One region of the Kitasatospora sp. NPDC002965 genome, then DNA from elsewhere that is predicted to be linked to it. Evidence: riboswitches for the same ligand, from Rfam matches in the RefSeq annotation. Region 1 holds a riboswitch; the other holds the start of a gene.

Region 1 (5,724 bases):
ACGGCGAGGACGAGGAGGAGCAGCAGCGGGTTGGTGGTGCGGCTGGCCGCGGTCGCCAGGGCCAGGGCCCAGATCCACCACGCCAGGGGGTGGAGGTCGCGCGGGCTGCGCCGGCCCCCCGCAGCCCGCCCGGGGGCGGACTGCGGGGGGCCGGCGCGGTGCTTGTCGGGCATGCTCACCTGATCACTCGGCCCGTCGGCGGCGGCGCGCGGCGACCACGGTGGCCCCGCCCAGCAGCACCACGAGGACGACCGCGACCACGGCGGGGACCATCGATCCGGTGTCGTGCGGGGCGTCGGCGACCGGTGCCGCGTTCATCACCGGCGGGCCCGCGGCGTCCACGGGCGCCGACGGGACCGGGGTGGCGGTGGGCGTCGCGGGCCCGGTCCCGTCGGCTGCCCGGGTCTCCGACGGGGCCGGGGCGGGAGTCTCGGCGCCCTCGGCTGCCGGGGGTGCGGACTCCGTGGAGTCCGGGGCCGGCGTGGCCGGTGCGGGGGCCACGGGTGCCGGAGCCGTCGGCCCGGACCGGTCGGAGCCGCCGGACGTGCCGGTCGGGGGCGCGCCCGTGGTCGGCCGCTTCGGGGCAGCGCCACCGCTCGTACCGCCGCCGCTCGTACCGGCGCTACTCGTGCCGGCGCTGCCTGCGGATCCGCCCGTCGCGGTGCCGCCGCTGCCGGAGGTGGCGGCACCCCCGGAGGACGTGCCGCCACCGGACGAGGCGGCGCCTCCGGACGAGGTGGTACCCCCGGAGGAGGACCCGCCGCCGGAGGAGCCACCGCCGCCGGAGGTCCCGCTGCCCCCGGAGGAGCCGCCGCTGCCACCGCCGGTCACCGTGCCGGCCGTGCCGCCTCCGGTCGAGCCGCCGCCGGCCGTGCCGGGGTCGGTCGTCGGCGCGGGCGGCTCGGGAGTGGCGTTCGTACCGCCGCCCGGCGCCGTGTTGTGCGCACGCACGGTGTCCGGCGAGAAGGTGGGGCGCCCTTCGGTTCCCTCGATGTTGGTGCCACCGAAGATCCACAGGTCGACGCTGCCGGGCTTCGGCTGGTAGCTCATCGCGCCGAGCTGGCTGTAGGACCAGCTGTTCTGACCCGGGTCCGCGTGCCAGTACGACCAGTAGGCCGAGGCCGGGGGCGTCAGGACACACTTCTCCTGCTCCGGGGGCGGGAACTGCTTGCCGCCCTGGAAGCCGCTGTACCCGATCCGGCAGATGAACGCCGGGCCGTCGTGCCCGGTCCCGGTGGTCTTCCAGCCGCCCTGGTTCAGCAGGCTGTACCCGGTGGTCGGGGTGGTCCCGCAGGAGCGCAGGAGCGGGCCGCCCCACTTGCTGAGGTCCACCGCGAGCACCACGCCGGAGCCGGTGGTGCACTGCTCGATCGGCAGCGGGGCCGCGGCGGCCGGGGTCGCGCCCGCACCGAGCCCGCCGATCGCGAAGGCGAGCGCCGCGGTGGCGGCCCCGAAGATCCGGCCGATCCGCCGGATCACCGGTGACGCCCCGGGGTGGAGCCCGACCGGCGACGGGCGACCAGGACGGCTCCGGCGCCGACGGCGGCCAGCAGGCCGGCGGCGGTCGTCAGCACCAGTGCCTCGGTCCCGGTCCCGGCCAGGCTGCCGGTGTCGGTCCGGACGTGTGCGCCGCCGACCGGGGCGCCGTCGCCTCGCACCGGATCACCGGCACCTCCGACGCCACCGGAGCCTCCGGCACCGCCCGCCCCGCCGGGGAGCAGCGAGTCACCGGGTCGGGCGGTCGTGCCCCCGGTAGGCGTGGTGACGGCCGTGGGCGTGCCGGTGGGTACGGGAGTACCGGTGGGCGTCGGCGAACCGGGCAGAGTGCCCGACGGCGTGCCGGTCACGGTCGATGTCGCGGTGGGCGTGGCCGTGGGCGTGGGCGTGGCCGTGGGCGTCGGGGTGCCGGTGGCGGTCGGGGTCGGCGTGGCGGTGGGCGTCGGCGTACCGGTCGGCGTGGCCGTCGCGGTCGGGGTGGGTGTCGGCGTGCCGCCGAGGTCGCGGCGCAGGGTGCCGAAGGAGATCCCGGTGGCACCGCCCACGGCCTGGGTGGAGGCCCGCACGTCCGATCCCTGCTGTCCGGCGGAGGCGACGTCGAAGCCCCCGTCGCCGTTCTGCTGCCCGGCGAGGAAGTCGAGCGCCTTCGCGATCGGTGCGGCGTAGGCGGACTGACGGAGGGTCAGGCCCTGGACCGCGAGGGCGGCCGAGTTGGTGGAGTTCCCGGCCGCACCCGGGAAGCCCCCGTCGGCCAGCTGTCGCCCGGCCAGCCAGGCCAGTCCCTTGTCGACCGCCCGCGCGGCCTCGTCCCCGGGGACGAGCGCGAGGGCCATGGCGGCCATCGCGGTGCTGTCCACGTCGGAGTCGCCGGTGGCGGGGATGAGGCTCGGCCAGGAGCCGTCGGCGTGCTGGAGGCTCTCCAGGTAGGCGACCGGCGAGGTGGCGCTCGCGGTGTCCCCGGCGCGCAGCTGGGCCATGATGCCGAGAGCCTGGGAGAAGACCGACGTGGCGTAGGTGTAGTTGCCGGGGCCGGCGCAGCCGGTGGCCTCGTCGGCCTTGGCGCAGACGGCCGCGGCCAGGGCGGCGATCAGGTCGTGCCCGCCGAAGGCCCGCGGGTTGCGGCCGACGACCTCGGCGAGCAGCGCCTCCTTGCCCAGCGAGCCGCCGCCCGCGTACTCGGTGCCGATGCTGGTCCAGTCGTTGACGGTGCGCCCGTTGGGGTCCGTGCCCTGCTGGTCGAGGAAGTCGACGATCCGGCGCAGGGCCGCGTCGTTCGCGCCCGTGGCGGCGAGCGCGAAGGCGCCGTCGATGGTGAGGCCGAAGTCCGCGAAGGTCGGGAACGCCTCGTAGTAGTGGCCGTCGATCAGGTTGGCCGGGGCGGTGAGGTAGGAGCTGCCCCGGGCCAGGTCGGGGGCCCGGCCGGCGGGCGTGGTCGGCGGGGTGGTGGTGGCACCGTTCGGGTTGTGGCGGACGGTGGTCAGATCGGTTCCGGTCAGGGCCAGGACGGCCTGCTCGGTGGCGGCCGCGTCGGCCTCGGTGGTCGACTCGTCGGGGCCGAAGCCGCCGTCCTCGCCCTGGCGGGCGGCCAGCCAGGCCTTGGCGGTGGCCTGTTTGGCCCCCTGTCCGACGGCCTTCAGCGTCTGGGCCGCGGCGGCGGTGCTCGTGGTGTCGCCGGCGGCGCCGACGTAGGGGGCGTAGGAGCCGTCGGCCTGCTGGCTCGCGGCGAGCTGGTCCGCGGCCTTCTTCGCGGTGGGCTCGAAGCCGGCCGCCGGGCGCAGGGCGAGGACGGCGAGGCCGGTGGCCACCGGGTCGGACTCGCAGTGGCCGCCGGCCACGATCATCGAGCCGGCGATGCCTCCGTCGGCGCACTGCAGGACCGTGAAGCGGGCGAGCGTCGCGGCGGGCGGCGTGACGCCGGCGCGCTGCAGGGCGATCACGGCCCACGCCTGCACCCAGGGCGAGGCCGCACCGTGGAAGTCCCCGGCCGCGGTGCACTTCCCGTTCTCTCCGGCCGCGACGCACACGTGGTCGGAGAGCGCGGCGATCAGGTCGCGGCCGCCGAAGTCCCGGGGGTTGCCGTCGGTGCTCTCGGCGACCAGGGCCAGCAGCGCGGCGGCCTTGGAGTCGGGCTTGCCGCTCGGTCCGTCCGGGTACAGGAAGGCGTCGGTGCGGGCGGCGAGGTAGGCGACGACCTTGCGCAGGGCCGGGTCCTGGGTCCCGGCGGCGGCCAGGGCTGTCGCGGTGAGGGAGGTCCGGGGGAAGTCGGCCCCCTCGAAGGCCCAGTTCCCCATGTACTCGCCGTTGACGAGGCGGCCCGCCAGCCAGGCCGCCGCGGCGGCGGGGTCTCCCGCGGGCGGCGGGAGGGTCGGGCTCGGGGACGCCGACGGCGACGCGGAGGCGGACGGCGACGGACCGGTGTTCCTGGCCCGGACGGAGTCCGGGGTGAAGGAGGGCGCTCCGCTCGTCCCGCCGATGTCGGTGCCGCCGTACACCCAGGCCTCGACCTCGCCGGGCTTGGGCTTCTGCGTGCCGGCGCCGTAGCGGCTGTAGGACCAGGTCGCCTGGCCGGGCTCGGCGATCCAGTAGGACCAGTACGCCGTCGCCTGGGGGGTGTTGACGCAGGGTTCCTCGGCGACGGTGGGGTACTGGGTGCCGTTGCCGAAGGCGCCGTTACCGAGCCGGCAGATGAAGGCGGGGCCGTCGTGCTCGGTGCCGGTGGTGGTGAAGCCCGCGTTGTGCAGCAGGTCCATCCCGGTCGTGGGGTGGGCGTCGCAGCCGCGGACGACTCCGCCGCCCCAGTGGCCGAAGTCGACGGCGACGATCGCTCCGGTGGTGGCGGTGCACTCCTCGATCGGGTCCGCGGCGGCCCTGCCGGGGTGTCCGAGCAGGACCGTGCCGCCTGCGGCGATCGCGACGGCACCGGTGGCCACCAGGGACGTGAACCCCCGGGCTCTGTGACTCGTACGACTGCTGCTGGCCCTCACCGGCGACTCCCTGATCAGTCGTCGGGATGCCACAACGCAGCCAACGGCCTCCTTCGCGCGGGGCCGTTCTGACCGCGTCGTAGTCCACGACGACGCAAGCACTCCTGGAACAAGGCCCCGGCGCAGGCATTCCGGCTCACCAGCCCGGGGTGGGGCGGGTCTACGGTTGCGGGTCAGCGCCGGAATCGGACCGGCTTCCCCTGACTGCCGAGGATGAAAAAGCATTTCATCAGACCACGCTCGCGGAGTCGGCGTCAACGAAGCGTCATGTCTCCTTCCCCACCTCGTGACTGCCCCGCCGGTGCGGTAGCGTCCGCGGTGGCCGAGCGGGGGAATCCGGTGTGAATCCGGGGCTGACGCGCAGCGGTGTGGGGCGGTGACCGTGCCGGCCCGAGCCCGAATGCCCGCCCGGCCGCGCAGCATCAGCGAAAGCCAGCCCACGCGATCCGGGCGGCGGCCGCCCCAGCCGCCGCGCGCCCGACCGGGCACCGGGGCCGGGGCCGGATCGGCGCCCGCCACACCAAGGAGCCGTTCCGTGCCCGTTCCCGCCTCCTCGCGCTTCGCCTCCTCGCGCGCCGCCTCCGCGGTGACCGTCTCGCTGGCCGCCGGCGCCCTCGTGCTGTCGGCCGTCCCCGCCCACGCGACCGCGACCCCGGCCCAGATAGCCACCTCGAAGAGCACCGGCGTCACCTACCTGAAGTCCCTCCAGGCCGCGGACGGGAGCTACGTCACCGGCGGCGGGCTCTCCAACGAGTGGGCGTTCAGCGCGCTGGCCGCCGCCGGTACGGCCGCGGCGGACGTGACCCCCGGGGGCGACGCCACCAAGAACGCCCGGCTCGTCTACCGCAACCAGCTCGCCGCCGCCACCTGGCCGGGCGCCTCGCCGGTCGTCACCGACTACGAGCGCGGCGCCCTCAACGCGTACGCCGCGGGGATCGACCCCGCGCGCGTCGGGCCGGGCCGCAACCTCGTCGCGGACCTGGTCGCCTACTGGCAGACCGCCGAGCCCGGCTACTACGGCCCCTCCGCCAACTTCAACGGCACGGTCTTCGGGCTGCTCGCCCTCGGCGGCGCCAGGACCCAGGGCGGCGGGCAGCGCGTCCCGCAGGCCCTGCTGGACGCCTCGGTCGCGACCGTGCGCGCCAACCAGCACACCGACGGCGGCTGGAACTACAGCAAGGCCGCCGGCGACCCCGTCGCGCTCGGCCAGGGCAGCGACATCGACATGACCGGCGCCGCCATG
Region 2 (5,724 bases), on a different contig from region 1:
GGGCGCCGATCTCGTCCCGGCCGTGCATGACCAGGGGGTGGCTGGGCTGGGTGGTGCGGTCGACCACGCGGACCTCGGCGTCGTCCGCGTAGAGCGCCAGCAGGGCCGCGGCGTCGGCGTGTTCGATGCCCTGGCGAAGGGCTCCGGTGTCGAAGGCGGGCGGTGCGGCCATGGCGGTCATGTGCTCGCTCCTGCGGTCGGTTCCGTCGGCTCGTACCTTCGAGCGTACGCCCGGCGGAACCGGCCGCGGGGGCGGTGGTTCAGCGGGCCGGCACGGTCCGCAGGTAGGCCGCCAGCGCGGTGATCGCGGCCGGGTTGCGCGGGCTCTCCACCAGGTCGACGTAGTCCAGGACGAAGATCCGGTCGTTGCGGACGGCGGAGACGCCGGCCAGCGGCGGGAAGGTCTTCAGGAACTTCCGCTTGGCCTCGGCGTCCGGGGTGCCGTAGTTGTTGATCACGATCACCTCGGGGTCGCGCTGGACCACGCTCTCCCAGCCCACCGTGGTCCAGGAGTCGGCGACGTCGCCCATCACGTTCCGGCCGCCGGCCTTGGAGATGATCTCCTCCGGCGCCGCGAACTTCCCCGAGGTGAACGGCTTGTCCTCGCCGCTGTCGTAGAGGAACACGCCGGGGCGGTACGCCGGCTCCGGCACGGCGGCCACCTGGGTCCTGAACTCGGCGATCAGCTTGTCGGCCCGGTCCCGCACGTCGAAGATCTCGCCCAGGTTGGCGAGGTCCGTGTAGAGCGCGTCCAGCGGGGCCATCACGCCGCGCTCCGGGCCCTTGCCGCTGCGGCAGGACTCGCTGAGCACGTAGGAGGCGACACCCAGGTCGGCCAGGGCCTGCGGGGTGACGCCGCTCGCGTCGTCGAAGCCGTAGTGCCAGCCGGCGAAGACCAGGTCGGCCTTGGCCTCCAGCGCGATCTCCTTGGTGATCTGCTTCTTGGAGAGCCAGGTGGTCCGCTGGTAGCCGTCCTTCCAGGCGACCTTCTCGACGTCGCCCTTGTCGTCCGGCATGACGTAGCCGGCCATCCGGTCCTCCAGCCCGAGCGCGAGCATCAGCTCGGTGATGCCGACGTCGTTGGTCACCGTCCGTGCCGGCTTCTGCCGGAAGGTGAGCTCGGTGCCGCAGTTGCGGACGGTCACCGGGTAGTGGGCGGAGGCGGTGGCGCCGTCACCGCTCGGGGCTATCTCGGCGCCGCAGCCGGTGAGGGCGAGGGCGAGCAGGGCGGCGGCGGCAACGGCTTTGGTACGCATGGCGGTTCCTTGCTGGATCAACGGGGGGTCACTTGGCGAGTCGGTCGAAGAGCAGCTGGACGGCGCCGGTCCCCGGGTGCCGGACGGGCGTCGCGCGGACCCCGAACACCTCGGCGAGCAGGCCGGGTTCGAGCACCTCGGCGGGCGGTCCGGAGGCGACGATCCGCCCGGCCGCGACCACGTACAGCAGGTCGCAGTGGCCGGCCGCCAGGTTGAGGTCGTGCAGCGCGGTGAGTACCGTCGGCCCGGCCTCCCGGACCAGCGCCAGCACCTCCAACTGGTGCGCGATGTCGAGGTGGTTGGTGGGCTCGTCGAGCACCAGCACCTTCGGTTCCTGGACCAGCGCGCGGGCGATCAGCACCCGCTGCTTCTCGCCGCCGGACAGGCTCAGGAAGCCCCGTTCGGCGAGGTGGGCCGCACCCACCCGGCGCAGCGCCGCGGCGCACCGCTCGCCGTCGCCGGCGGCGGGCCCGGCGGCCGGGCCGCGCCGGTGCGGCAGCCGGCCCATGGCGACCACCTCGGCCACGGTGAAGTCGAACTCGGCGGAGTGCTCCTGGGGCAGCGCGGCGACCCGCCGGGCGGCCTCGCGCGCGGTGAGCGCGTGCAGTTCCTCGCCGCCCAGCCGGACGGCCCCGGCGGCGGGCCGCAGCGCCCGGTAGACGCAGCGCAGCAGCGTGGACTTGCCGCTGCCGTTCGGTCCGACCAGGCCGACCACCTGCCCGGCGGCGGCGGTCAGGGTGACGTCGTGGACCAGCCGGAGGCCGGCCAGCTCGACCGAGACGCGGTCGACGGCGAGGTCCAGGGCGGGGTCCGCGGTGAGGTCGGGGACGGTCGTGCGGACGGCCCTCATCGGCCACCTCCGAAGGAGTAGCCGCGGCGGCGCATCAGCAGCAGGAAGCAGGGCACCCCGAGGGCCGCGGTGACCACCCCGACCGGAAGTTCGGCCGGGGCCAGCAGGGTGCGCGAGACGATGTCCACCCAGACCAGCAGCAGGGCCCCGGCGAGCGGCGCGATCAGCAGCACCCGGCGGTGGCCGGCGCCGACCAGCATCCGCACCACGTGCGGGACCATCAGCCCGACGAAGCCGATCGCGCCGCTGACCGCGACGACCGTGCCGGTGACGGCGGCGGTCACGACGAACAGTTCGCGGCGCAGCCGGTCCGGGTCGACTCCGAGCGAGGCGGCCGTCTCGTCGCCCATGGCGAGCGCGTCCAGCCGCCCGGCGGAGCAGATCAGGTGGGTCAGTCCGGCGAGCACGGTGACGGCGGCGATCGGCACCGAGCCCCAGGTGGCCCCGCCGAGGCTGCCGAGCAGCCACATCATGGCGGAGCGGGCGGCCTCGCCGCGGGCGGCGGCGAACACCATCAGCGCCGTGACGGCGGAGAAGCCGTAGGACATCGCGGTGCCGGTCAGCACCAGGCGCAGCGGGGTGAGGCCGTAGGCGGTACGGGCCGTCAGGTAGACGAGCACCATGGCGAGCAGGGCCGCGCCGAAGGCGGAGACGGAGAGCGCCCAGACGCCGAGCGAGGCGAAGGCGCCCAGCATGAGCACGGCGTTGGCGCCGACCGAGGCGCCGGAGGAGATGCCGAGCACGAAGGGGTCGGCCAGCGCGTTGCGGACCATCGCCTGGACCGCGACCCCGGTGGCGGCCAGTCCGGCGCCGACCACGGCGGCGAGGACGGCACGCGGCAGCCGGATCTCCCAGACGATCGCGTAGGCGGCGGCCTCGTCGGCCTCCAGCCGGCCGCCGGTCAGGCCGGCGCCGAGCAGTCGCAGCACCCGGGCCCAGCCGAGTCCGGAGGAGCCCACCGCCACGGCGCAGACCAGCGAGAGCAGCAGGGCCGCGGCCAGGCCGGCGGCCAGCGGCGCGGTGGGTGTCCGGCGTGTCCCGGGCGCGGGCGGCGCGGCGGCCGGTATCGGGGGTGCGGTGGCGGTGGTGCTCACAAGCGGCGCGCCTTCGCCTCGGGCCGGGGCGGCGCGGGGCGGCACGTCCGGGCGGAGGGTACGCCGGGGCGGCATCCCCTCGCAGTCCACGGCGAGTTGTCGGGAGGTCGGCGCCCCGGGGCGGTCGGACTCACGGTGCGGGGCACCGTTCACCGTTGCGGGTCAGCGCCGGATTCGCACCGGCTTCCCCTCGGGACGCCCAGGCAGCATAACAAGCGCTCCGGTCAGGTAACCCTTACCGGGCCGGGTGCGGACGCGGACCGCCCGGGCAGGTCGCGGACGCGGGCCTGGGCGGCGGCGGGGCCCGACCCGCGGAGAACGCACGGCCGCCCCCGTCCGGCGGTGCGGACGGGGGCGGCCGAGGGGTGCTGACCGGGGGTCAGCCCTGCTTGGTCTCCCAGAAGATCTTGTCGACCTCGGCGATCAGGTCGAGCAGCGCCTGGCCGGTGGCCGGGTCGGTCGACGCCTTGGCGGCCGAGGCGGCCTTCAGGGTGTCGTTGATCAGCTGGTGCAGCTGCGGGTACTTCTCGAAGTGCGGGGCCTTGAAGTAGTCGCTCCAGAGCACCGAGATGTGGTGCTTGACGGCCTCCGCGCGCTGCTCCTTGATGATGACGGCGCGAGCGCGGAAGTGCGCGTCCTCGTTGGCCTGGTACTTCTCCTGGGTGGCCTTCACCGACTCGGCCTCGATCCGCGCCTGGGCGGGGTCGTACACGCCGCAGGGCAGGTCGCAGTGGGCGTGCGCGGTGGCACGCGGTGCAAACAGACGAGAGAACATGGGAGTCCTTCCTTAGATCGTCTTCCCGCGGCCGAGATTACCCCGCCGGTCGCGGGGTTTCGCGATCGGGCGGCGGGCCTAGGGCAAAAGGCCGAGCCGGAACCCGGCCAATCCGGACACCGGCGGGTGACGGTCCGTACGGCAGACTTGGGAGCCGAGGACGCGGGCGCGAGCCGGGAGGACGAGTCGTGGCACGGAGCGCGGAACCGGAGGACGGCGCCCCGGGGGGCGGCGCGCCGTTCGGGCTGATCGACGTGGCGGGCGACTCGATGGTGCCGACGCTGCGGGAGGGGGACCAGCTGCTGGTCCGGTACGGGGCACGGATCAGGCCGGGCGCGGTGGTGGTGTTCCGTCACCCGTTCCAGCAGGACCTGTTGGTGGTCAAACGGGCCGACGCCCGGCGCCCCACGGGCTGGTGGCTGCTCTCCGACAACCGGCCGGTCGACAGCGACAGCCGCAGCTACGGCGCGGTCCCGGACGAGCTGGTGCTCGGCCGGGTGCTGCTGCGGCTGCGCCCGCGCCCGGCCTGGCTGGCCCCCGGCCGCGGGCTGGAGCGCCTGCTGCTCTCCACCCCGCTGGCCCGGATCCCCGGCCTGGCCCGGCGCTGCGGCGTCTGGGTCCGCCCGGAGGAGATCCGGGGGAGCCGGGCGTAGGTCCGGGCCCTCAGCCCTGGCCGGCGGTGGCGGCCTCCTGGGCCTCCAGCCGCTTGCGGGCCCGGTAGGCGGCGACGTTGGCGCGGGTCGCGCAGCGGTCGGAGCAGTACCGCCGGGACCGGTTGGTCGAGGTGTCCAGGTAGGAGTTGCGGCAGGGTGCGGCCTGGCAGATGCCGAGCCGGTCGGCGCCCGTCTCGGTCAGGTGGACGGCCAGGCCCATGCAGGCGACGGCGCTGAAGTGCGCGGTGGCGGTGGGGGAGTTGTCGGCGAGGTGCAGGTGCCAGCGGGGCCGGCCGGCGGCGTCCAGGTAGTCGTGGCCGGAGACCAGCGGGCTGACCGGGAACTCCATGAGCAGGCTGTTCAGCAGGTCGACGCTGCGGAACTCGTCGCCCTCGGCGGCGGCCTCGAAGACTCCGCGCAGCCGGGTGCGGACGGCCCGCAGCCGGGGCAGGTCGGATTCGTCGGCGAGGTCGCGGGCCCGGGACGAGTCCGAGAACAGTCCGCGCACCGCATCCACCGAGGTCAGCGAGTCGGTGCCGCGCTCGGGCTCCTCGGTGTTCACCAGCCGGACGGCCAGATCGGCGTACGAGGCGAGCTCCACGGGGGTCCTTCCAGGGGTTGGTAACGGGCTGACTGCGTCCAGCCTATTACCTGTGCGGGGAAAACGTCGGCGCCCGGCAGGGCGGGCCTGCCGGGCGCCGACGTGGACGTGCTCAGAGCACCTTGGAGAGGAACGCGCGGGTGCGTTCGTGCTGCGGGTCGGTGAGGACCTGGCGCGGGTTGCCGGACTCGACGACGACGCCGCCGTCCATGAACACCAGCGCGTCGCCGACCTCGCGGGCGAAGCCCATCTCGTGGGTGACGACCACCATGGTCATCCCCTCCTCGGCGAGGCCGCGCATGACGTCGAGGACGTCGCCGACCAGCTCGGGGTCGAGTGCCGACGTGGGCTCGTCGAAGAGCATCAGCTTGGGCTTCATGGCCAGGGCCCGGGCGATCGCCACCCGCTGCTGCTGGCCGCCGGAGAGTTGGGACGGGTAGTTCTTGGCCTTGTCGGCCAGACCGACCCGCTCCAGCAGCGCCATCCCGCGTTCCC

The links. A riboswitch is a leader RNA that binds a small molecule or an ion and turns the genes downstream of it on or off. The one in region 1 is predicted to bind cobalamin.
Region 2: linked by a shared signal. The riboswitch ahead of ABZY91_RS03075 (iron ABC transporter permease) and the one ahead of ABZY91_RS37145 (prenyltransferase/squalene oxidase repeat-containing protein) in region 1 are both predicted to bind cobalamin.

What each region holds. Positions count from the first base shown of each region.
Region 1 is NZ_JBEXNT010000163.1:775-6,498, reverse strand. Features, by position in the region: gene ABZY91_RS37155 (energy-coupling factor transporter transmembrane component T) at 1-173, opposite strand, end outside; partial or broken gene ABZY91_RS37150 (hypothetical protein) at 919-1,422, opposite strand; gene ABZY91_RS37145 (prenyltransferase/squalene oxidase repeat-containing protein) at 1,476-4,427, opposite strand; cobalamin riboswitch at 4,585-4,738, opposite strand; cobalamin riboswitch at 4,811-4,887, shown strand; gene ABZY91_RS37140 (hypothetical protein) at 5,017-5,724, shown strand, end outside.
Region 2 is NZ_JBEXNT010000004.1:51,793-57,516, reverse strand. Features, by position in the region: gene ABZY91_RS03090 (nuclear transport factor 2 family protein) at 1-181, opposite strand, end outside; gene ABZY91_RS03085 (ABC transporter substrate-binding protein) at 261-1,256, opposite strand; gene ABZY91_RS03080 (ABC transporter ATP-binding protein) at 1,285-2,058, opposite strand; gene ABZY91_RS03075 (iron ABC transporter permease) at 2,103-3,200, opposite strand; cobalamin riboswitch at 3,302-3,438, opposite strand; gene sodN (superoxide dismutase, Ni) at 3,580-3,975, opposite strand; gene sodX (nickel-type superoxide dismutase maturation protease) at 4,164-4,628, shown strand; gene ABZY91_RS03060 (CGNR zinc finger domain-containing protein) at 4,639-5,229, opposite strand; gene ABZY91_RS03055 (amino acid ABC transporter ATP-binding protein) at 5,342-5,724, opposite strand, start outside.